DNA from 3 places in the Paenibacillus anseongensis genome. Region 1 is predicted to be linked to each of the others. Evidence: riboswitches for the same ligand, from Rfam matches in the RefSeq annotation. Region 1 holds a riboswitch; each other region holds the start of a gene.
The links. Region 1 has a riboswitch for cyclic di-GMP ahead of GON05_RS07825 (PilZ domain-containing protein). Riboswitches for the same ligand answer to the same signal wherever they lie in the genome.
Positions count from the first base shown of each region.

Region 1 (8,024 bases):
AAATCCGTATAAGACACAACCTCGGCGCGAATAAATCCACGCTCGAAATCAGTATGAATTACGCCAGCCGCTTGAGGAGCTTTCGTTCCTTTGCGGATCGTCCAAGCTCTTACTTCCTGCACCCCAGCTGTAAAATACGTATACAAGCCAAGTTTGCGATAAGCTGCTTTAATCAATCTATTCAAGCCGGACTCTTGAAGTCCCAACTCTTCGAGGAACATTGCTTTTTCTTCATCTTCTAGCTCAGCAATCTCGGATTCCACCTTCGCGCTGATCGAAACAACTTCGTTGTTTTCTTTCGTAGCGTATTCCTGAACGATTTTAACAAATGGATTCTCATCCGCAGTTGATACTTCGTCTTCGCTCACATTGGCCGCATAAAGAACCGGCTTCATGGTCAACAAGTGAAGGTCGCGAACAAGCAGCTTCTCATCGTCGCTCAAATCGATGCTACGCGCTGGCAGATCGTTATAAAGAGCTTCCTTGATGCGTTCCAAACACTCAACCTCAGCAACAACTTTCTTGTCGCCGCCTTTCAGGTTTTTGCGGGAACGCTCGATTTTTTTCTCAACCGACTCAATGTCAGCCAAAATCAATTCGAGATTAATCGTCTCGATATCGCCAATCGGATCAACTTTACCGGAGACGTGGGTAATATTATCATCCTCAAAACAACGGACAACATGCACAATGGCATCCACTTCACGAATGTGTGCCAAAAATTTATTTCCAAGCCCTTCGCCTTTGCTCGCGCCCTTCACCAAACCCGCAATATCAACGAATTCGAAGGCTGTCGGAACAATGCTCTTAGGGACAATCATCTCTACCAGCTTGTGCAATCTCTCGTCCGGTACTTCAACTACCCCAACATTCGGATCTATCGTACAGAACGGATAGTTTGCAGATTCTGCCCCCGCCTGTGTAATTGCATTAAACAATGTCGATTTTCCTACGTTCGGTAGACCGACGATACCTGCTTTCAAAGCCATCGTAGTTACAACTCCTTAATTTTCGAAAATCATCCTTCTTATTATATAGTACTTGGAACGCAAAAAAAAGCCTGTAGGCTACTGATTAGCCGCAGACTTTTTTTCCAGTGCTTTTTTTGTTTCATTTTCCCGCTTCTGGACGAAGTACGTTTCAATCTGATTTTTTAAAATAAATCCGCGCAGCGCGTTCGTTTTCTCATCCGGGATGCTGACAAAACTAGCACCATAATAGTAGCCGTCATTTGTTTTTTCTTGCCGAACAATTTCCATTGTACAAGGCACCAAAAAGCCCAAAATTAACTCCACTTCCAGTTGAGAGTTCTTTTGAATAACTTTTTCAAGCATAGCATTTTCACTGATCGTAAATCCTAAACCATTAATAGATAGATTTTTGATAGAGAATCGAATCGGTGTATCAAAATGATGTTTGAGCTTCTTGTTTCTATCCTGGAGCGCGAAAAGAAGCCCTTCATTCTTCACATCTACGCGAGGGAACTCCCGCTTTTCCGTGAACTTCCTGCGATTTTCAGGAGGATTCAGAACTATCAACGAACCCTGCTCCTTGGCCACAACCACCGTATCCATAACAAACAGCCCGGATTTCGTATACACTGTCATTTTACACTTATCTCCCAGTGCAAAAACATGGTACTCCGGCAGCTCCACTTCAATAATGTCACCTAGTGCATAGGTCAACACGCCAGTGGCTACGAAATCTTCCTTGCTCAGCATCGCTTTGCTGTCAATCATTACATCAGCGTCGTACCCTTCCTTGCTGCCGTAAAACTTAGCAGATTTTTGTTTGCTGTTGCTAACCACTTTGTTGATCACCCCTCCCCGCGTTCCATATAAAAAAATAGACTGCCCCTGCTTTGGGGACAGCCTATTACCTCAATCTGAAAAAGCATCGATTTTCGGTAACCAGGCTGTCGTAGTTCCATAGGAACCGTAGACCCTCGGCTTTGCGTCCTTACCTTTCGGTAAGTTTGCCATTATCGAACCTGCAAATGATTTGTCATGCTTTGTCGTACAATATCGTGATTTATGGTCTAAAAGACCTACGTTATCTTTCATTATACGGATGGATTTCCCTATTATCAACTAATTCTCTTGCATACATCTGGTATTTGTTGTATGAATGTTAGAAGAATTAAATATCCACAACTTTTTGAGTTATACACATTGTTATCCACAGGTTGTTAACAACGAATGCTTGTTCGATCCTTTGTTCACATGTGGATAAGATTATTTTTAGTGAGGTGTCCCCCTGTGGATGAATATAGTGAACATATCCCCTGGATGAAAGCGGCCATAGAGGAAGCGCGTAAAGCCGAAGCCATTCGAGAGGTGCCGATTGGTGCCGTTGTTGTCTATCAAGGGGAAATTATCGGCCGCGGCTACAATCTTCGCGAAACGACGCTGGATCCGCTCGCTCACGCTGAGATGATCGCTATTAAGCAGGCCAGCGAGCATCTGCAAGCGTGGCGCTTGCTTGACTGCAAGCTCTACGTTACGCTGGAGCCTTGCCCGATGTGTGCAGGCGCGATTGTTCAAGCGCGCGTTCCGCAGGTGATCTACGGCACAACCGATCCCAAGGCCGGCTGCGCGGGAACGTTGATGAACTTGCTGCAGGAGGACCGGTTCAATCACCGGGTCGATGTGATCAGCGGCGTGCTGCAAGAGGAGTGCGCGACGATGCTGACGCAGTTTTTCCGCAAGCTGCGCGGGAAGGAATAGCGCGTTGGCCCTGGCTTTAGCTTTTTGGCTTTTGGCTTTTGGCTTTTGGCTTTGGACTTTGCCGTTGGGGTTGGCCGCTAGGCTGAGTGCGAGCTAGTTTCGCAAGCGGTCGCCTCGCATTGATACGCGAAAGGGAACTAAGATCCCTTATTCGCCGGATCTTAAGTACTTCCACGAGGAAGAGGGAACTGAGATCCGCTATTTTAGCACTTCTAGCCGAAATCTTGGCTAATTAGGCGAAATAAAGCCCTGTAGTTCCGTCTGAACCTTTGAAGTGTGCGGTTTTACTCAAATAGCGCCTTGTAGTTCCCCATCGCACGATGCAGTTAGCGAATTTCAACTACAAGTTAAATCTTGCCACTCAAAGGTTGCGCCATATAAGGCTTCGTGCTATCATAATCTTTGCCAAGCGCCCGTAGCTCAGCAGGATAGAGCAACAGTTTCCTAAACTGTAGGCCGGATGTTCGAATCATCTCGGGCGCGTATACAACATAACGCCAGTTAACGGTATAAGCCGTTAGCTGGCGTTTTTTTCAATCCACAGGACAGTTAAATTCTTTTAAAGCTTTTTTCATATTTTCTTTTAGTTTATCTACATATCCAGTAAGATCACCAGAATGATTGCTAAGATTTGCGTTGTATTGATTGACTTCATTGTTTATCTGCTCTGTGTAAAGAACAGCGATCTCGTGACATCTTGGACCTGTGATTGCCGAATTTGACACGGGCAGCGGTGTAGGCGTTGGTTGAGGTTTATTCGGAACAGATACATCCGTTGTATTATCTACACGCTGAGAGTTCCAAGTCTTCATAAAATGGTATTCTGCTAGGTTGTCCTTACTGCTCTTACTATACTCCTCAGCATTTGATCGTTTGACGGTAACAAAGTTTGTAACCGAGTTATTATGAATAATGCTTACTATCATTGAATCTACAGGTGAATTAACCAAAAAATCGGAGAGCGCAATGGTATGATCTTTATCTGCGCTACTATCATTTGACATTTCTAAATCTACTTTTAAATAAGCGCCATACTCATTATAGATAAGCTGGACATTTTTACCCTGATATTCTTTGGCTTTCTCATTTAATGACGGAATAGTAGCTGCAAAATCTTTCATTGCGTTATCTTCTTTTACTTGAGGAAATGCAAGATCAACGGTGTACTTCTCAGCATCCCATGTTACCGATGCCCCGGCTTGTTTCAACAGGTACAACGGCACAACGGTTCTGCCATCTTGTATCGTAGCAGGCACATCCTCGGCTTGAAGCTCTTTCCCCCCAAATAAAACCTTCACGATTGGAGCCCCCTTGTAGTCCCCATGAAGGCCCGCTGCATGAACGACACCAGCCAAACAGAAAAACGATAGCATAAACACCATTACTTTCTTTTTTTTCATAAAAACTTTCTCCCCCACCCAAATAAGCTTGTTAATTGCCACCTGTAACATTTCTAATATTTCTAGAAAATTCCTGCAAAAATTCAACTTTTTCTACCTATCCACATGTTAATAGACTTCCTGCCCGCTAAGAAAAAAAATCAGCGTTATCAACATCAGCACAAGTACGAGGTTTTTGAAACGTTATTAACAACGAAAAAGAGGGAGGTTATCCCCAATTGGGTAGGTAAGGGCACCAAAAAGTAGTACTTAGGAAAAAGCATGCACTGTGTTGTACTTTTTACAACAAAAAGACGGAGGATCGGCCTCAAATTGCAGTTTCGTTGTACTTTGTGCAACACTTCGGAGAGGGAGGGACGGTATTAACCCCATACAGGCCAAAATGAGTGTAGATCATGCAATGAAGATGACGATTCCAGGTTAAAACCGCCTTCAGTATTGTATAAAGTACAACATAGGGCGGGGCGGCATCTCTGCGCAAAAAAAAGAGCCCACCGCATCAAAAAGCGGCAGGCCCTCCCTACTTCATCCGGTCCCGATACTGTCCCGGCGTCATATTTTCATATTTTCGAAAAAGACGTATAAAATACGATGGCTGATACCCGATCTGCTCCGCAATCTCGTTGACCTTTAAATCAGACTCGACCAGCAGCTTCTTGGCTTTATCCATCCGCAGGGTGATCAAATAGTCGATGAAATTCACGCCATTGATTTGCTTGAATGCTTTACTTAGCGCATAGGTCGTTGTATTAAAAGCATCCGCACATTCCTCTAAGGAGATGTCACTGCTCATAAAACGCTCCTGAATCCGATCCGTAACGCGCTCCACCAGACGCTTCATGTGGATGTCCTGGTATTCATTCAGCCCTTCAATATAAGGTGAGATCACCTTCGTCTGGAAAAAGCGGACCATCTGCTCAGGCTCCCGAAGCTGATTCAACTGTTCGTACAAGTTGTAGCCCTCGAAGAAATGATGCGGATTAAAGCCGGACTCCAGCATAGTATGCAGCATACTGCCCAGAACCTGCATGGCTCCTTCCTGGAGGATCTTCTCTTTGCTCGACTGGCGCACAAGCTCATGAACGAAGCTCTCGATCAAGCTCAGCGACTGCTCGCTTTGGCCCATTCGAATGGCTTGCATCAGCTCTTTCTCCAAGGCAAATGGATAATGCACATCGTCGTTGGTGCTCGGCAGCATCTCTTCCAAATCAAGCACTTGATGATCAGCTTTCAAATCCCGATAGCGGATAGAGCTGCGCAAAAATACTAAAAGCTGCGGCAGATCCTGCACGTTCGCGGTTAAACGGCCCATGCACACGGTGGTCTGCATTTTAAGAAGGGAGCTAATGGTTTGTGCCAAATCATTCGCTAACAGATACAGCTCATCCTTGGCCTGCTGTTTCGTCCGATCCATGGGATAAGAGAGCAGAATACCTACGGTCATATCCTGGAAGTTCATAATCTCCGCATTTGGGGTTTGCGTATTTACGATCTCTTGCGCGATATTCGCTGCCGCGAAGGTTGCCAGTTGTTCCTCATTTTCCAGGAACCGGCCATCTTCTTTGGCAAATCCGCTAATCTTCACCAGCAGCAGAACGAACCACTGGGACTCCGTCTGCCAGTCGAAGCTCTCCATCCGCCCTCTTAGCTCTGTCTCGCTTAGGGAGTAAAAGTGTCCTTGGACCAACTGCAGGAGGAACGCCGACCTTAGGGCAGGATAGGCCTTATCTAGCTTGGATTCCAGCACTCTGCTCTCCTGACTTAAATGCCGCCACTCCTGCTCAATGAAGGCAAGCTCATCCCCTTGGCTCTCCTGTGTGGGCTTATAATCCTTAATCACATTCACGAGCCGCATAATCGGTTGATATATTCGCTTGGAGGCCACCCACGAAAGCAGCACAGCCAAGAGAAGCCCTATTCCCCCTATACTGAGCATACTTCTAGACATAAACTCCACAGGGGCCGTCAATTGCGATAAGGAAGTTGCCGTTACGAACTTCCACAATGTTCCGGAACGGGAGAACTGGCCGAAAGCAACGGAATAGGACTGCCCGTTCCGGTCCAGGATGTAAGAGCCTATTTCTTCCGACCGTCCGATGACACTTTCTCTGACCGCAGCTTCTAATTGGGCATGTTCTTCATTTCCATTGCTTGGAGAGACGATTATATGCCCATCCTTGCTCATAAGAAACGCGGCGCCATTGGGGTCTGTAGCCATTTCTTCAACCATCTCTACCAACTTATCGCGATTCAAATACAGAATAAGGGCCCCGTACGGCTCTCCTACACTTGGCAGCTTCTCGATTAGCGCAATGGAAGTGGACTCAGGCTTCCCGTTTCCCTTAGGCAAGGATTCCCACCAGAACACCCCTCGCTCTTGCTTCATTAACGTGTGGAAAATATCCCGCTCCAGCTCATTACGGATCGGAACAATCCCCTCGCTATCCGAAATAATGACGGGATCTTCTCGGTCCAAATATAGCTGCGCCTGGTCAATTAAAGGGTACGCTCCCTTCATGAGACCCAGGAAACGATATAGATTTTGCGTTGTGTTGTATTCATCCTTGAGATTCATATCCGCAATTCTGGCATCCATCCTGCTATCCAGAGACCACTGCGTAGCGGCCAGCTCGAGCTGAGCCAGGTTATCATTCATACGATCCATCGTTTTCTTCAACAGAGTATCATGGTTGCGCATAATCTCTTTCTCAATATGAGCGCGTCCCGTAATATACGAAGTGTACCCGATGATGGCTGTAGGCAAGCTGGTAATGCACAACACCAAGATCAAGCTTCTGCGATAAAAATTCCCCCTGCCGGAACGTTGTGTCCACCAATACCAGCTCTGCCTCCATCGACTCCACATCATCTGTCCCTCTTTCATCCAATGCCGAAATCCCCCGCGACTGCCGCAATTTTTTGGCGTCGGGGGGGCGGTATTTATTTATTTCGCGCTATTGCGTTTTTGATAAGCAGCGTTCATTTCTTCTGTGATTTTGACCATATCCGGATCTGTCTTCAACTTAGCTACATAGCTGTCCCATGCGCTGAGCGATTCTTTCCCCATAATGACCTTCGTCTTCATGTCTTGAATTTTCTTTCTTAGCTCCGTACCGACCTTTTGGTTCGTATCGGAATTTAGACCTAACGAAGGGTCGCCCGTACTGATTTTCACTTTTTCATCAATGATTTTTCTGTTGCGTTCCAAGTAATCATTCGGCATACCTGTACGGTAAGCACGCAGGTACTTGTCATATTTCAAGAAAATTTGACCTAGTGCTTGTTGAGCGACAATATCTTTCTTTGCTTGCTCTGTCGGTGTCTTGATGCCGTCTTTCTCAGTGTAGTGGACATCTTTCTGACCAAAGCTTGCCAGATCATAACCTTCTTGCGTAGCGCCGTAATCCATGAATTTCAACAATTGCTTCACTTTCGCTTCTGGCACAGATTTCGGAATCGCGTACATACCGAAGAATCCGCTGTCTTTGTTCGAATAGCCATTTAACGAAACTAGTGGGATAAAGTCTGCTTTCGGGTTCGTTTTACGCAGTTCTTCCGTCGGTTCCCATGCAGCTTCAGCTGTATCCTGGAAGCCGCCGCCACGGTTTGCTTTCAGCAAATCTTTGGCCTGTGTATTTTTGAGCACGGCGATGTCCTCAGGAATTAACTTCTCCTGGTAGGCACGATTCATCCAAGTAAGTGCGTCTTTCATTTCAGGCAGCACGTTTACGTTGACCAATTTGCCGTCTACAAGCTTCCAATCGCCATTGACTTTTGTGAAGCTGTTCTGTAATTGACCCATGTAAGACATACCATTTTGGTCGACAAAGCCAACGTAACCAATGGTGTCATTCTTCCCGTTGCCATCTGGATCTTTCTCAACAAAAGCTTTTAATAC
Region 1 is NZ_WSEM01000007.1:167,536-175,559, forward strand. Features, by position in the region: gene ychF (redox-regulated ATPase YchF) at 1-989, opposite strand, end outside; gene GON05_RS07825 (PilZ domain-containing protein) at 1,068-1,820, opposite strand; cyclic di-GMP riboswitch class I at 1,903-1,990, opposite strand; gene tadA (tRNA adenosine(34) deaminase TadA) at 2,223-2,726, shown strand; tRNA gene GON05_RS07835 (tRNA-Arg) at 3,136-3,209, shown strand; gene GON05_RS07840 (stalk domain-containing protein) at 3,260-4,177, opposite strand; gene GON05_RS07845 (helix-turn-helix domain-containing protein) at 4,647-6,992, opposite strand; gene GON05_RS07850 (extracellular solute-binding protein) at 7,071-8,024, opposite strand, start outside.

Region 2 (8,024 bases), on a different contig from region 1:
AATGGTCGCTACGGCATGGATGAGCGCGAAGATCAGAGCAAAGAGCATGGCCGTCAGCAAGCCAATCCACGGGGACCAAACGCCCATGTTCGCCTCTTCCGCATAGTAAGCGCCAACCGCGGATGCGAAGGCTCCGGAGACCATAAGCCCTTCAATTCCGATATTCACCACGCCGGAGCGCTCCGAGAAAATACCGCCAAGAGCACCGAAAATCAGCGCTGTCGAGTATACGAGCGTTGTGTTAATAAGTTCACTGAATTTCGTGAAAAACGCGTTAAGCATTGTGAGCAGGTCCATGTTACGACGCCCTCTCTTTCTTGCGTTTGCTATAGAACGGGATGAGCACCCATTTGACGATGCCTTGTGTGGCTACGAAGAATATCACCGAGCCGATAACGATGCGGATAATTTCCGGCGGCACGTCGGCCCCGAAGCTCATTCCCGCCGAGCCGTAGGATAATCCGCCGAACAGCGCGGCCCCTAGGACAATCCCAAGCGGATTGTTAGCGCCCAGCAAGGATACTGCAATCCCATCAAAGCCGTAACCAGGCGAAGCTGCCGCAACGACTTGATAATGAAACACACCGAGAATTTCAAATACGCCGCCAAGGCCGGCAAAAATACCCGAGATAAACATCGCTTTAACAATGTTGCGATTCACGTTCATGCCCGCATACTTCGCAGCATCAATATTATGGCCTACGGCACGCAGTTCATAGCCTTGTCTTGTTTTCCAAAGAATGATATAGAAGACGATGGCCGCGAGGATCGCAATCACGGTGCCCCAGTGAATCCTGGCATGGTTCATTAGTTCCGATAACCAAGTAATGCTAAGCGAAGCCGAGTCCTGAATCATATAAGAACGCTGCTGCTTCGGCTCCAATAAAAATGTATTCACGATATAGTTCGACAGGAATAACGCGATCCAATTGAGCATGATCGTTGTGATAACCTCGTTAACTCCACGTTTTGCTTTCAGGTAACCCGCGATAGCTCCCCAGAGTCCGCCAACAAGCGCTCCGACGATAACGGCCAACGGCGCATGAATAATCCATGGAAGGCCTGTCACTTTCACACCGATAAAAGTAGCCCCCGTCATTCCCATGACGAACTGCCCCTCAGCTCCGATGTTGAATAGGCCTGTCCGGAATGCAAAGGCAACGGATAACCCCGTCAAAATCAAAGGCGTAATCGCACGAATCGATTCCCCGATGTCATACGAATTTCCGAAAACACGGGCGAATAATGCTCCGTAGGCAGCAATCGGATTATAGCCGCCTGCCAGCATGACAAGCGCTCCGAATAACAGCCCGAGCACAATCGCCACGATGGGATTCACCGCAGATTCACTTGTAAAAATACGAGCAACCTTATTCATGAGCCGCTCCTTTCCCTGTGCGCTTACTGCCAGCCATCAGAAGTCCGATCTCTTGATCGTTCGTCTCTTGTGGCAGCACTTCTCCCACAATCTGTCCTTCGTAGATAACGGCAATACGGTCCGATACGTTCATAATTTCATCCAACTCAAAAGAAATCAACAAAACTGCTTTGCCCTTGTTGCGCTGCTCGATCAGTTGACGATGCACGAATTCAATCGCTCCTACGTCCAATCCGCGCGTAGGTTGAGCAGCAATGAGCAGGTTCGGATTCTTGTGTATTTCCCTGGCAATAATTGCTTTCTGTTGGTTTCCTCCCGACAAAGAGCGAGCCTTATTGTAAATGCTTGGCGTCCTTACGTCGAACTGCTTGATCAGCGCTTCCGCATGGCGGTCGATCGCCTCGTAGTTGAGGAAGCCCGCTTTGTTATAGGCAGGATGGAAATAAGTTTCCAACACCATGTTCTCACTCATGGAGAAATCAAGCACGAGTCCATGCTTATGCCTGTCCTCCGGAATATGCGACAAGCCTGCCTCCGAGATCTCTCTCGGCGTATGGTTCGTAATGTCGCTTCCTGTTAGCAGGACCTGCCCGCTATCAATAGATCGCAGACCTGTTAGCGCCTCGATCAATTCACTTTGGCCATTGCCGTCTACACCCGCAATACCCAGAATTTCTCCGGCTCTCACTTCGATATTAAGTTCTTTCAATGCAGCCAGTCCCTGTTGATTCCGAACAACCAGGTTCTTAACCTGGAGAACAGGTTCCCCAAGCTTCACATCTTTTTTATCCACTTTAAAGGAGACATCGCGCCCGACCATTTTCTCAGCCAAAATTTGCGGATTCGCGTCTTTGCTTGCAATGGAATCGATCACTTTCCCGCGGCGAATGATGGTTACGGTATCAGCAATCTCCATGATTTCTTTCAGCTTATGTGTAATGAGAATGATGGATTTGCCCTCTTTCACAAGATTGCGCATGATGACCATCAATTCACTAATTTCTTGCGGCGTCAGTACAGCTGTTGGTTCGTCAAAAATGAGAATATCGGCGCCGCGATACAGCGTTTTCAATATTTCTACGCGCTGCTGCATGCCGACGGAAATATCTTCAATTCTTGCTTTCGGATCAACGCGAAGCCCATATTGTTCAGATAGCTTGCGCACCTTCTCTTGCGCTGTTCTAATATCGACATTGAGCCCTTTTTTCGGCTCCATGCCCAGGATAATGTTCTCCGTTACGGTAAACGGCTGTACAAGCTTAAAATGCTGATGCACCATCCCGATGCCCAGCTCAATCGCCCGATTCGGACTATCAATGGAAACCTCGTTGCCCTGCACTTTTATAAAACCCTCGTCCGGTTGATACAACCCGAACAAAATATTCATCAATGTGGATTTACCCGCACCATTTTCGCCCAGCAAGGCATGGATTTCACCCTTCATCAGCTTCAAGCTGATCGCATCATTCGCCACGATGCCCGGAAACCTCTTCGTAATGTTGTTAAGCTCAACAACAGGGACTATTTCACTCATCAGATCACCCTAAGGATCAATTTTTTTTAAAACCCTCAAAACTAAGAACAAGGCTAGTTATTGTAACTAGCCTTGTTTGAACAAAAGAAACCTATCGTTCGTAACCGCTATGCTTATTATACCCGTATTATGGAGTTTCTGGGACTTTAATTTCGCCGCTGATGATTTTTGCTTTGTACTCGTCAACTTTTTTCAAGATATCCGGAGTTACGTTTTTCTTGGAAGTTTCCGGAAGGCCTACACCGTCATCTTTCAGACCAAGTGTAACGTTTTTGCCACCTTGGAATTTGTTGTCGATAACGTCTTTGGAAACACGAGCAACCGCGTTGTCAACACGCTTCAACATGGAAGTCAGTGTCACTTCATCGCCGAACTCGAGGGATTGGTCTTTATCTACACCGATAACCCAAACTTTTTTACCGTTTTTCACACGGTCTTTTGCTTCGTTGAATACACCGTTACCTGTGGAACCAGCTGCGTGGAAAATGATGTCTGCGCCATCGTTGTAGATGGTTGCTGCCGCTGCTTTACCAAGGTCAGGCTTATCGAACGCGCCTGTATAGTTGATTTGAATTTTCGCATTCGGATTAACTGCTTTCACGCCGGCTACGAAACCAGCCTCAAAGCGTTTGATAACCGGGATGTCGATACCGCCAACGAAACCGATTTTGTTGGATTTTGTCGTAAGACCTGCAACCACACCTACAAGGTAAGAACCTTCTTGCTCGGAGAATGTTACGGATTCTACGTTTGGAGCTTCTACAACGTTATCAATGATCGCTAGTTTTGCATTCGGGTTTTGAGTTGCAACCGTTTTAAGCGCGTCACCCATCAAGAAGCCAATACCCCAAGTCAGGTTATAGCCGTCTTTTACGAATTGGTTCAAGTTCGGCGTGTAGTCTGCATCGCTTTTACTCTCTAGGTTCTTAACGTTTGCGCCAGTTGATTTTTTCAATTGTTGCAAACCTTCCCATGCGCTTTGGTTAAAAGATTTATCATTTACGCCGCCAATGTCTGTGACCATGCCGATTTTGAAATCTTTACCGCTGTTGTTGCTTGGTGCTGCGGATGCTGCGCTACTTGCAGCTGGTGAAGCGGAAGCGGCCGGTTTAGTTTCTTCTTTTTTAGCACCGCAACCTGTCAAAGCAACTGCGGACACAGTGACAGCCATTAACGCTGTTGTGAATACTTTTTTCATCATCTTTACCCCCAAAAATAAATTTAAAATTGTACCTTAAATCCCACATTCTAGGTTGACCAGAATCAGTTAAAATATGTATGTCTGATCATAGACCGAGTGTATCACTTTGGTACTTCAGTGAAAAGCAATCCTACGGCAAATGATCATAATTCGTGATGTTAACCAAGTTGACATGGTCTTTTTGTATAGCCCCACAATATAGGTTTTAAGCCCCAATTATTTATTATACTACCGCCGGTCAATAAAATCTAGATGACCAATTTTAATTTTTTTTGGTCATCAATGTGAGGAATTGTCCCGAGGATAGTGGACTGCTGAACAGTTTTCCTTGCACCTCCGTACATTGCAGAAATTTCAGGTATTCGAATTGCTCTTCCGTTTCGACACCTTTCGCGATTAACTTCAATCCTAATCGGTGGGCCATCCGAACGATAGCAGCTGCAAGCAGTTGATTCTCGTCATCATCGACTAGGTCTCTGATCAGCGTGCTGTCCAGTTTCACACTATCCAGCGGCATACCTTCCATCCCGCTTCGCGTAAATAGGCCCGTACACAAGTCATCCATGGCAATGCGTACGCCAAGCTTTTTCAGCATCGTCAGCTTCTTGCTTGCTTCCTGCACGTTGGAAGACGTGATGCTTTCCGTAAGGTCCAACTCGACCAGGCAAGGATCGATACCCGTTTCTTGCAGCACATCCGCTATATGTGCAATAAAATGATCATCTTTAAACTGTGAAGATTTAATGGTGAACGTCATTCTGATCGGCTCTTGGCCAGCATTCTGCCAGTCTCTCATCTGCCGGCATGCGGCCTGAAACGCCCACTTGCCAATAGGGACCATGAATCCCAGTTCATCGGCAGCCTTCCGCCAATCCATGAGCTTGCTCAGCTGCTTAGACCCCTTCTCCCAGTGGAGGCTGACCTCTGTGCCGATAAGCTTACGGTCTGCGATTTCATATTGCGGCTGATACCGTAATTCGAACTGTTCCTGCTCCAGAGCCAAGCGCAGCTCATTCTCCATGTGAGCTTTGCTCTTCACCATCGTATCAATATCTGAGGCATAAAATTGGAAGCGGTTATTCTCATGGTTTTTGGCCTCGTACATCGCTTCATCCGCACGCTGAAGAAGCTGTTCGGGCTTAGTTCCATCGAGCGGATATAGCGCAATCCCCATACTAGCGGTTATCGTAACGGTTTTTCCATCCAGGATAAAAGGTTCATCCAGCACATTTTGAATGCGTATAGCTACGGCTCTGACGTCTTCCGGCTTGGTAAAAGATTCAAGCAAAATAATAAACTCGTCGCCGCCCTGCCGATACACCGTATCCGAACCACGCAGACAGCCCAGCAATCTCTCCGCAGCCAAACGAATGAGCTGATCGCCAGAGGCATGGCCGTAAGAGTCATTAATCTCTTTGAATCTGTCCATATCGAGAAATACAACTGCCGCAAGCTGGTCATAACGCTGAGCATGAAGAAGCACACGCTTTAAGCGGTCCTCGAACAACCGTCGATTCGGCAAGCCTGTTAATGTATCATGGTAGGCCAAGTAAGCCAGCTGCTTACTCTTCTCCTCCTGTTCGATACTGTTAAGCCGCAAGTGACGGATGCGAATGGCAAAAAAGAAGCAAATGAGTGCTTGAATGAGAACGAACAAGATCATCTTCGGGGTAAATGTAAAAGAAGCAGCAGCAAGTAGATTAGCCGTCAGCAGAAAGAAACCAAGGATGCCCACATAGCGCAGCTCCTGATCTTTCATCTGTTGAATCCACTTTATAAAAAGGCTTCTCATTCGGGGGGAACCTCCATTCCGGTCATCAAAAAAGGCTATTCCATTTGGAATAGCCGTAGGCATACCTGTATCGGTAAACTGCTCCTCTCGGCAGCCCAGCCGTCATCGTTGCGGCGGCAACCTTAGACCCGGAGCTTTGCGTCCTTACCTTTCGGCAAGTTTGCCTTTTACAATATTCAGGTAAACAAAGAAAAAGCAGGACTATTTAACTATATCATAATTTTTTCTACTCTGGCTATTATTAGTTAAATTAGCAAATTAAAAAGTTTAGGATCTTTATTGATCTCGATGTAATCATAGTCCTTGCGGGACAAACGCTCAATAAGGCCCTCATAATCATCTTTATTCTTCAACTCGATGCCGACTAGTGCTGGAGCATCATCCCGATTATTCTTTTTCGTATACTCAAACCGGGTAATATCATCTGTCGGCCCCAAAACTTCCTCCAGAAATTCACGCAAAGCGCCTGCACGCTGAGGGAAATTGAGGATGAAATAGTGTTTCAAGCCCTCGTACACGAGCGATCTTTCTTTGATTTGCTGCATCCGGTCTATGTCATTATTACCACCACTGATGATGCAAACCACGTTTTTGCCGCGAATTTGATCCCGGTAAGCATCAAGCGCCGCAACAGGCAGAGCCCCTGCAGGCTCGATTACGATGGCATTGTTGTTGTAGAGTTCTAGAATCGTCGTGCATTCCTTACCTGAAGGAATAACAACGATATCATCGAGCTTTTCTTTACAAATATCAAAGGTTAACTCGCCTACCTGCTTCACGGCTGCGCCGTCTACAAATTTCTCAATCGTAGACAAGGTCACGACTTTTCCCTGCTTGAGCGACTCCTGCATACTTGCAGCGCCCTCTGGCTCAACGCCAATAATCTTGGTACGAGGAGAAACGCTGTCCACATAAGTCGCCACACCGGCTACAAGACCGCCGCCTCCGATGGTTGCAAAGATAAAGTCAGGCGTATCGGACATCTGATTCATGATTTCCAGACCGACAGTCCCTTGTCCCGCGATCGTGCGAATATCATCGAAGGGGTGAATAAACACCTTGTTCTCTTTGGCGCAGTAGGCTTTGGCGTGATTGGAGGAATCATCGAAAGAATCCCCTGTCAGAATTACTTCTACAAAAGAGCCGCCAAATAATTTCACCTGCGAAATTTTTTGCCTTGGCGTCGTCGTTGGCATGAAAATTTTCCCTTCAATCCCTAACTGCTTACAAGAGTAAGCAACGCCTTGCGCGTGATTGCCGGCGCTTGCGCACACGACTCCCGCTTCGCGTTCTTCCGGCGTCAAGCTTTGGATCACATTGTACGCTCCGCGAATTTTAAAAGAACGAACGACCTGCATATCTTCACGTTTCAAATAAACGTTACATTCATACAAGGTAGAGAGCAGCTCATTGCGTTGCAGAGGCGATGGTTCGATCACCTTGCTGAGCACATGATTGGCCCTAATAATTTCTTCCAAACCTACTTTTCCGGAAACAACCATTTTCTCTTACTTCCTTTCTCTCCAATATGCGTAATAAATTTTAAAGATTATTGTAGCATACTGAGGAGCGCCTGTAAGAAAATATTATTGGAACATTTTATGAATGCTGATGTTTCACTCCAAAATATGGTGGGTATTAACTAGCAAGATACTTATAAGGGAGTGATTGCTATGTCAACACCACCACGAAATATTGAGATTGAAGAACGCCATGTGGAGAAAAAATCGGATTCCAGCTTAGTAGCCTCCACCTTCATCAAGTATGCTGCTTACATTATTATCATCTTCGGAGTTCTATATTTCTTAGTGCACTATGTATTTCCAAAGTTTTAGAACATGAATAAGCGCGTGAAGAAAGGGCTATCTTGCGGGTCTATGACCTGTAAGATAGCCTTTTTTTCAGTGTACACGTTAATGGCCACGCGAATCTCGCGCTATTGGGGAACTGGGGTGACACGAGATTCACATGCCTTTCATCCGGCTTCGCACTACTCACGCCGACTCCATACCCGCTTCCTAGTAGTAGTAATGCGGTTGATCTTGAAGCTCCGCCCGTTTCTGCAAAAAGCGGTAAAATGCGCTTGCCGCTTGGGCTTTTGACACTTCTTGCTGCGGCG
Region 2 is NZ_WSEM01000006.1:75,762-83,785, forward strand. Features, by position in the region: gene GON05_RS06070 (ABC transporter permease) at 1-297, opposite strand, end outside; gene GON05_RS06075 (ABC transporter permease) at 299-1,378, opposite strand; gene GON05_RS06080 (ABC transporter ATP-binding protein) at 1,371-2,912, opposite strand; gene GON05_RS06085 (BMP family lipoprotein) at 3,040-4,110, opposite strand; gene GON05_RS06090 (putative bifunctional diguanylate cyclase/phosphodiesterase) at 4,376-5,905, opposite strand; cyclic di-GMP riboswitch class I at 5,992-6,080, opposite strand; gene ilvA (threonine ammonia-lyase IlvA) at 6,151-7,407, opposite strand; gene GON05_RS38790 (hypothetical protein) at 7,579-7,740, shown strand; gene GON05_RS06100 (S-layer homology domain-containing protein) at 7,924-8,024, opposite strand, start outside.
Region 2: linked by a shared signal. The riboswitch ahead of GON05_RS06090 (putative bifunctional diguanylate cyclase/phosphodiesterase) and the one ahead of GON05_RS07825 (PilZ domain-containing protein) in region 1 are both predicted to bind cyclic di-GMP.

Region 3 (8,024 bases), on a different contig from region 1:
TATGGGCTACCGGGTTTCGGTCTGATTATCCTTGGCTTCAAATTCCTGAAATTTTTAATGATAAGCAAATGATCATTCATGAGCGGGGAACTACGTCAATTCCCGGGTTATATTTTGTAGGTCTGCCTTGGCAGTCTTCTCGAGGATCATCCTTAATCGGCTGGGTACACCGAGATGCTAAATATATCAGTCACATGATTTCACAATATGGGGATCACTATGCAATTGAAGATTATGGCTACGAGGATTTGTCGTCACACGGCAGTTGATAGTTGGCAGCTGTTTCATTCACATCTTGATGAAGCAAGAAGGACGAAAATTGAAAATTGTTTGCAAAAAAATCAACAGCAAAGAATGATCGTTGGAGACATTTTACTTCAATATGTGCTGCGTCATGAGCTGCACAGGGAAGAGAATAGAAGGCCTAGTGTCTTATACAGCCCATTAGGTAAGCCATCATTAAGAGACTGGCCAGATCTTGCTTTTAATATTTCTCATTCCGGGGAGTGGGTAGCGATTGTTTTTGCTTCCTGTGAAGTAGGAATTGATGTTGAAAAGCAAGACTCCCGTATATTCAAGTTGGAGGCTTGTATACTCTCTCCTTCAGAACAGAGGGAATATCGTGCTATTTCTTCTCGGGAAGCGTTCCTTTGCGAGCGTTGGGCGATGAAAGAAAGCTTCGTCAAATTGATAGGCGTTGGCCTCGGTTATCCTTTTGCGAAGGTATCATTTCATGAATTCTCGGCCAGTGAAGCCGTAACTTTCTATGAGTATAAATGCTATTTTTGCAAAACCTATCTATTGGAAACGCTGAGCGGCAATAAACCGTATCATGTCGCGGTTTGCAGTGAGACCTATAACTTTCCTGATGAGTTGACGATTCTTCCTTTTGACAACTTAATACGATGGGCACGTGGTGCCACAAAACATGGTTAAAACTGGGCCCCCGCTCGATTTCGGGGAGTCCTTTTTTTATTCGACAAAAAAATATAATTAAGGACACGAACTACCGTTTTTCGTGTATAATGGGTTCTTGATCTCATTTCTTAACCTTTGGTAAATTAGCAGCGAGAGGAGTTCTGACAGATGAATCGATTACGTGGTTTTCTTGGTTCGTATCATCCGATTGTACATACGTTAATTTTGGGAACGGTCATGGCCAGAGCGGCGTCTTCCATGAGTCTGCCTTTTCTGGCGATTTACTTGGCTAAACATACGTCGATGAGCGCGGTAATGATTGGGGTCGTAATTGGAATGGGAGCCTTGGCAGGAACAGTCGGAGGTTTTATCGGGGGCAACTTATCGGACCGATTCGGCCGACGCATCATCATGCTCGCTGCACTTTTTGGATGGGCGGTTGTGTTTGTAGGTTTCAGTATCGTGAAATTACCAGTATTGTTTATGATGCTGAACATGCTTAATGGCTTATGCCGCTCCTTTTACGAACCGGTCTCGCAAGCTTTGATGGCGGATTTGACCGAGCCGGCCAAGCGACTCAGTGTGTTTTCAATGAGATACATGGCCATCAATGTTGGTGTTGCTGTAGGACCTTTATTGGGTGCATTTTTTGCAACGATGGATGGGGCACTGCCGTTTCTATTGACTGGAATCGTATATTTTATCTACGCGGTTACACTCTACGTTCTCCTTATCGTTTTTGGTATTAAGCAAATAGAAGGGGAGAAAAAACAACCTGTTACGTTTGTCTCCGCATTGTGGGTCATTCAACGTGATGTCACGTTTCGCTATTATATTCTTGGCGGAATTATAGGGGCTATCGGCTACTCGCAAGTCATGGTGACACTATCGCAATATTTGGAGCAGAATTTCACTGAAGGTGTGAAAATGTTTGCTGTCCTCATGAGTGTCAATGCCATTGTGGTTATTGCGATGCAAATACCGCTTACGCGTATTTCTGATAAATACTCGCCGCTTGTAGCGATTATTATTGGCAATTTGATGTTTGCGTTAGGCGATATCGGCTTTGCATTTTCGCATTCGTTAGTTCCCATGATTATTTCCATGGCGATTTTTACACTTGGCGAAATATTAAATTACCCCGCGGCCAATATGCTGATTGATAAACTGGCGCCGGAACATATGCGCGGTACTTATTTTGGAGCACAAACGTTAACCAACGTAGGTCATTTTATGGGACCTTGGGTTGGTGGCTTTCTGCTCGTAGCGTATGGAGGCACTACACTGTATCTGGTCATCGCCTTTGTGACCCTTGCGGGATCTCTCTTTTACTGGAAGGGCGCCAATAATCTACAAGCACTGCCCAAAAATAGGTCGAAAAAAGAAGTTTTTTGATAGATATTGCAAAATTAGTTCTTGCGAACTATACGATTTCAAAACAACATCCCTTATTCTTGAGAGTGTAGTTATTTCTTGTAAAAGAATTCACAACACATCTCGACAATGGCAAAACTGACGAAAGTCAGTGACGCAAAGCTAAAGGGGCTACCTTGTTCATAAACGGACTCGTTGCCAGCCAGCTGCCGAACGATTGGGTATTCAACTTAGATCCCCTCCGATCGGTACACTATGGTGGGGTTTTTCTCTGTCATAACTTTCATAGACTATGGATAAAAGGAGGACCAAGCAGCATGCAGTCTGATTTACATGAAGAGCAAAAAGTAACATCACTTTGCGGCAATCATGTTGCCCGTTTGGTGCCATCCTCGGATGGACCGAAGCTAATGATTAATTTAGAAGAGTACGCACTTAATGAGACGTGTTGGGATGTTGAAATGTTTCAGGGGAGAAGCAACAGCATTTTAATTTTCTACTGGAAAGGCGAAGTTAAGCTTTCTGTGAAAATGCCCCCGATGCCGCAAATTGAAGCATTTATGACTAGACTCTACCAAATTTTGACGTCCAAATTAAGAACGGTTCAGCCCATCTAGGCGAACTGTTTTTTTTTTTATCCCAAAAGCTCTACTGACAAAATGATTGTCACAAATCGACAGGTGCTGATATAATGATACACATAATCATACATAGTTCTTAAGTACTAACTTCGTAGGGGGATTTGCGTTATGCGATTAATTACGCGTTCGGATTTTGACGGTTTAGTATGCGCAATGCTTTTCAAAAAGCTAAACATGGTCGATGACATGAAATTCGTTCATCCCAAAGATATGCAGGATGGTCTGATCGAGGTTACCGAGAACGATATTTTGGCGAATGTGCCTTATGTTGCGGGTTGTGGATTATGGTTTGACCATCACTCCAGTGAACTTGAACGGATGGGCGAGAAGGTAGCGTTCAAAGGGGAAACCCGTATTGCACCAAGCGCAGCACGTGTCGTTTATGATTATTACGGAGGGCAAGAAACCTTCGGTGATATTGACGATATTATGCAAGGCGTAGATAAAGCGGATGCGGCTCAGTTCAGTAAAGAAGATATTTTGAACCCAAAGGGCTGGGATTTATTGTCCTTCATCATGGATGCCCGTACAGGTTTAGGACGTTATCGGGACTACCGAATTAGTAATTATCAGCTAATGGAAGAGCTAGTGGATCACTGCGCGGTGATGACGGTCGATCAAATTATGGAGCTTCCTGACGTTAAGGAGCGGGTAGAACGGTATTATGAATTAGACGCTCTATACCGTGAAATGCTTGCAAAACATACGTATACAGAAGGAAACGTGATCATTACGGATCTTCGGGACGTGGAAACCATCTATCCTGGCAACCGTTTCATGGTGTACGCGCTTTATCCGGAGCAGAATGTATCCATTTGGATCGTGGACGGACGTAATAAACAAAATTGTGTATTTGCCTGCGGGCACAGCATTGTGAATCGCACTTCGCAAACGAACATCGGGACTTTGATGCTCCAAAATGGCGGAGGCGGTCACCACGCAGCAGGCACGTGTCAGGTAGAATATGCGCAAGCAGAGAATATTTTGAAGAAAATTGTTGAAACGATGAGATTAGACGGATAAAATAAGAAACGAGCCGCAGGATGGGGAATTCCCGGATTGCGGTTTATTTACGGAGTGGGGAGGCGTGTTAGTGAAAATCGATCGCATTCATCATGTGGCCATAATTAGCTCGAATTACGAACAGTCGAAGCATTTCTATGTTGATTTACTAGGAATGACGATCGTAAATGAGTTGTACCGGGCAGACCGTGATTCCTACAAACTGGATTTGCGCATAGGAGAAACAGAGCAGCAGATTGAATTGTTTTCGTTCCCTAATCCTCCCTTAAGAGTGGATAAGCCGGAAGCGCGAGGACTTCGACACTTGGCTTTTGTCGTTGGAAATATGGACGAAAGCGTCAAAGAACTAGAGAGCAAGGGAATTGCGGTTGAACCGGTACGAATTGATCCCATAACAGGTGATCGGTATACGTTTTTTGCAGACCCAGATGGACTCCCGTTAGAGTTGGTGGAACATGCCGAACGATGATGTATCAAACAATGAACAAAAAGCAAAATTAGGCTTTGCTATAGGATGCATGTGGAGTATCGTGCTTTCTATTCCGCTTTGGGCCATAATCATTTGGCTTTTGATGAAAAAATAAATCCCTCAAACGCTCGACTGAACAGGGTCGGATTAGCGGTTGGGGGATTTTTTTGTTGGTTCACACGATAAAACATTGGGTAAATAAACGAAATATAAGATTACTCGTCTAATAGAAGAGAACGAAAGTAGATGGAGGGATTCTCCAATGAACAGATTAATTGTATCCAGTTTTTTGCTTGTTATTTTAACTTCCTGTAGTGATACTCCAGCTAAAGATATTGTAGATAGTGCTCCAATTAAAAGTGCAGGGACTGAAAGTACCGTTCTAATCGATAAAAGTACGAATAGCAAGAGTATCGATGTCGAGTCAGAATCAATAGATACCAAAGTTTATAGTGATTATTTATCAAATCAACCGGAACGTCAGTTTTCCAAAGTTATTAGAGATAACCCCATTGATAAGGATTACGCAAAAGAAAATAATGAATTTCAAAACTCAACGGACTTTAATACTTCCAATTGGGTTGAGTTAGAAGCAAAATATACCAGGATCTGGGATCAAGAATTAAATAACATTTATGAAAAACTTCTAACCAAGTTAAATGCAGAGGACAAAGAATCCTTAATCAAAGCACAAAGAGGCTGGGTACAGTATCAAACAAATGAAATAGAGTTTTCAGAACACTTCATTAATTTGTCAGATGAGAAAGGACCTTTGTTAGGTACTCAGGGTTATGTAGATACACAAATTGCTACTAAAAATAGAATAAAAACCCGGACAATACAACTATATGAGTATTATTATTTGATTGATGAAAAAATTGAATTTACTTATAAATCGAAAGTATAAAAAGCAGCTCCAATGGTTGGTTCATATTTTCAGGCTACAGTATCCAAATCAGACAACAAAATTGAACTCTTATACTCATGTGGCATTAATGTATTAACCCTATAATAAAACTTAGTATATAAACCTTATTTATCCCAACTGTATGAGGTCCCATTTTTGGAGAGGAGGATGCGCTTGGAAGGAATTTTATTGAACGGCCTTTATGTATTCTTAGTTCTACTTATTTGCTACATAATCTTTATCTTGCCGACACAATGGCTAAAAATTGAGCGGATAAGATATCCTCTTAATCTAAATGTGAGAATTCTGCAAATTAGTGACATGCATGTTGAAAGATTAAGAATTCGCCCAGCGAAAATAGCCGCTATTATTCATGATGAAAAACCGGATTATATATTTATTACGGGTGATTTTACCAAATATCGAAAAATGCTTCCTAAATTAGAAGAATACCTAAGAGCAATGGCGATTTGTAACGTGCCCATTTTTTGTGTTCTTGGAAACCATGATTATCAGCAGAAAAATGTCAAAGATCTTGTCAAGCTTTTAAGAAAATATGGGCTTCGTTTGTTAAGGAATGAGTCGTTGCATTTAGAACAATTTGAACTAATTGGCATTGATGATTTCGATTCTGATAAAAGTGACATTAAGGCTGCTTTTCGAGCTGTTGATGATCGCAGAACGAAACTCATTATTACCCACGATCCTAACATCGTGCTACACTTGAATAAAGAATTCGATTATTTAATGGCTGGGCATCTTCACGGTAAACAATTTAATATTCCATTTTTCTTTCATATCAAAAACGCAGGTAAGCTGCCTAGAATGGGGATTTACAAGGGATTACATAAACAGCAATATGGGGCTTACTACATATCTAAAGGAATTGGGCAAACTGGTGTCAATGCGAGATTGTTTGTTAGAAGCGAAGTGACCATGCATTACTTATAAAAAGACAGAGGTAGCTGAGATGTAAGGAACTCAGCTACCTCTGTTTCATTTCGTGCATTGCTATTGCGAAGTAAGCTGAGCTAACGGACACCAGCGCCGTTATTGCGCTGAAATTCATATGGTTTCGCGCCTAACGGACACGAGAGCTCTTATTTGCCCATTTCGCGGCCTAATTGCCTCCAAAGTAGCCGAATAGCAGCGTTGGTGTCCGTTAGAAATCTAAATCGGCGATTTCAGGCCGAATAAAGGCTCCTGTGTCCGTTAGCGTAAGCGCTGGCTTGGCGACCCGCTCTAGACAGTGCCGAGCGTTGACGAGACCAGTAAAAGTCATCTAAAAATAATGGCAGTTAAGACGAGATGTAAAGCCTCAGCTGCCATTTATAATGTTATCTAAGTTCCTACCTCCGTGGAGGAAAAGGCCATAGATACTTGTACATTTTGTTTTGCTATATTACAGGTTATTATTCGTATGTTAAAATATGGATATAATATTGTTGGGAATTCTCACGATATGGGAGGGGACTATTTGGGTGATCAGTTAGAGATTTTGGAGGATTTAATAGGGAAAAAAATAATAAAAATTCTTCCTCCACTAAGAGCGAAAAAAGAAATATTGTCTGATGATTTTTTAGAAATGTTCGTATACTTAGAGAAATTAAAAGATCTATTGAGTGGTCAAAAGGTTATTTCTCGAAGCCTCTCGTATAAACTTTTTCATTTCTACTTCGAGGTAAATAAGCAATTTAGTTTTATACATGATTCAACGCAAATAAAAGAATTACAACAGAAATTATTTATAGCAGTGATCTCAACTTTAAATGATAATTTTTTCATTGACTCCACACCAAAAGAAGAGAGACTCAAATAATGGAAAGCGCTAATTCAAATCAAACAGCGGCGACTACGACTTTAAATCCAAGTCACAGCGCCGCTGTTTGATTTGGTTCCTACCTACGCGGAGGAAAAGGCCCAAGATATTGATAAAGGTTGCACTCAATCCGTCCGTTAAACAACTTGCGCTTCTTATCAGCGCGGCGGTTCATATAATGCTCGAGCTGTGTGCTCGGGCTGAGAATAAACATGCTCCACGAAGGCATTGGAGCTGTAAGAGCCCCGAGCTCGCGCAGCGCGACCTCGACATCTTTGGCTTCACCAAGCCGCTCTCCATATGGCGGATTGGTGATCAAACAGCCATAGTCGCCGCGCGGGCGGGCTTTGGCTACCGGTTCCACGCGAAGCTGGAACTGTTTCGTCAGCCCGGCCGACTTCGCGGCGGCTTCTGCCACTGCGATGGCAGACGGGTCAATGTCGCTGCCGATGATGTGCAGCGGCACATTATCGCGGACCGCGTCGAACGCTTCGTCGCGCGCTTTGTCCCAGAGCTTGCGCGGTACATTGCCCCACGCCTCGCTGGGGAAGCTGCGCCGCAGGCCTGGCGCGATATTCCAGCCGATCATGGCGGCTTCGATCGGGATGGTTCCCGACCCGCAGAACGGGTCGTAGAGCGGCCGATCGACGCTCCAGCGGCTGAGCAAGATCATGGCCGCGGCCATGGTCTCCTTCAGCGGCGCTTCGGTCACGAGCTTGCGATACCCGCGCTTGTGCAAGCTTGGGCCTGTGGTGTCGATCGTGAGTGTCGCGATATCGTTCAGAAGCGCCACTTCAATTACGTAACGCGCCCCGTTCTCGGGGAACCATTCGGTGCCGTATTGAAGTTTCAGCTTCTCGACGACAGCTTTTT
Region 3 is NZ_WSEM01000020.1:138,616-146,639, reverse strand. Features, by position in the region: gene GON05_RS24415 (flavin-containing monooxygenase) at 1-269, shown strand, start outside; gene GON05_RS24410 (4'-phosphopantetheinyl transferase family protein) at 220-936, shown strand; gene GON05_RS24405 (MDR family MFS transporter) at 1,087-2,313, shown strand; cyclic di-GMP riboswitch class I at 2,414-2,506, shown strand; gene GON05_RS24400 (hypothetical protein) at 2,610-2,909, shown strand; gene GON05_RS24395 (exopolyphosphatase) at 3,042-3,956, shown strand; gene gloA2 (SMU1112c/YaeR family gloxylase I-like metalloprotein) at 4,027-4,425, shown strand; gene GON05_RS24385 (lysozyme inhibitor LprI family protein) at 4,688-5,332, shown strand; gene GON05_RS24380 (metallophosphoesterase) at 5,507-6,283, shown strand; gene GON05_RS24375 (hypothetical protein) at 6,810-7,151, shown strand; gene GON05_RS24370 (THUMP domain-containing class I SAM-dependent RNA methyltransferase) at 7,231-8,024, opposite strand, start outside.
Region 3: linked by a shared signal. The riboswitch ahead of GON05_RS24400 (hypothetical protein) and the one ahead of GON05_RS07825 (PilZ domain-containing protein) in region 1 are both predicted to bind cyclic di-GMP.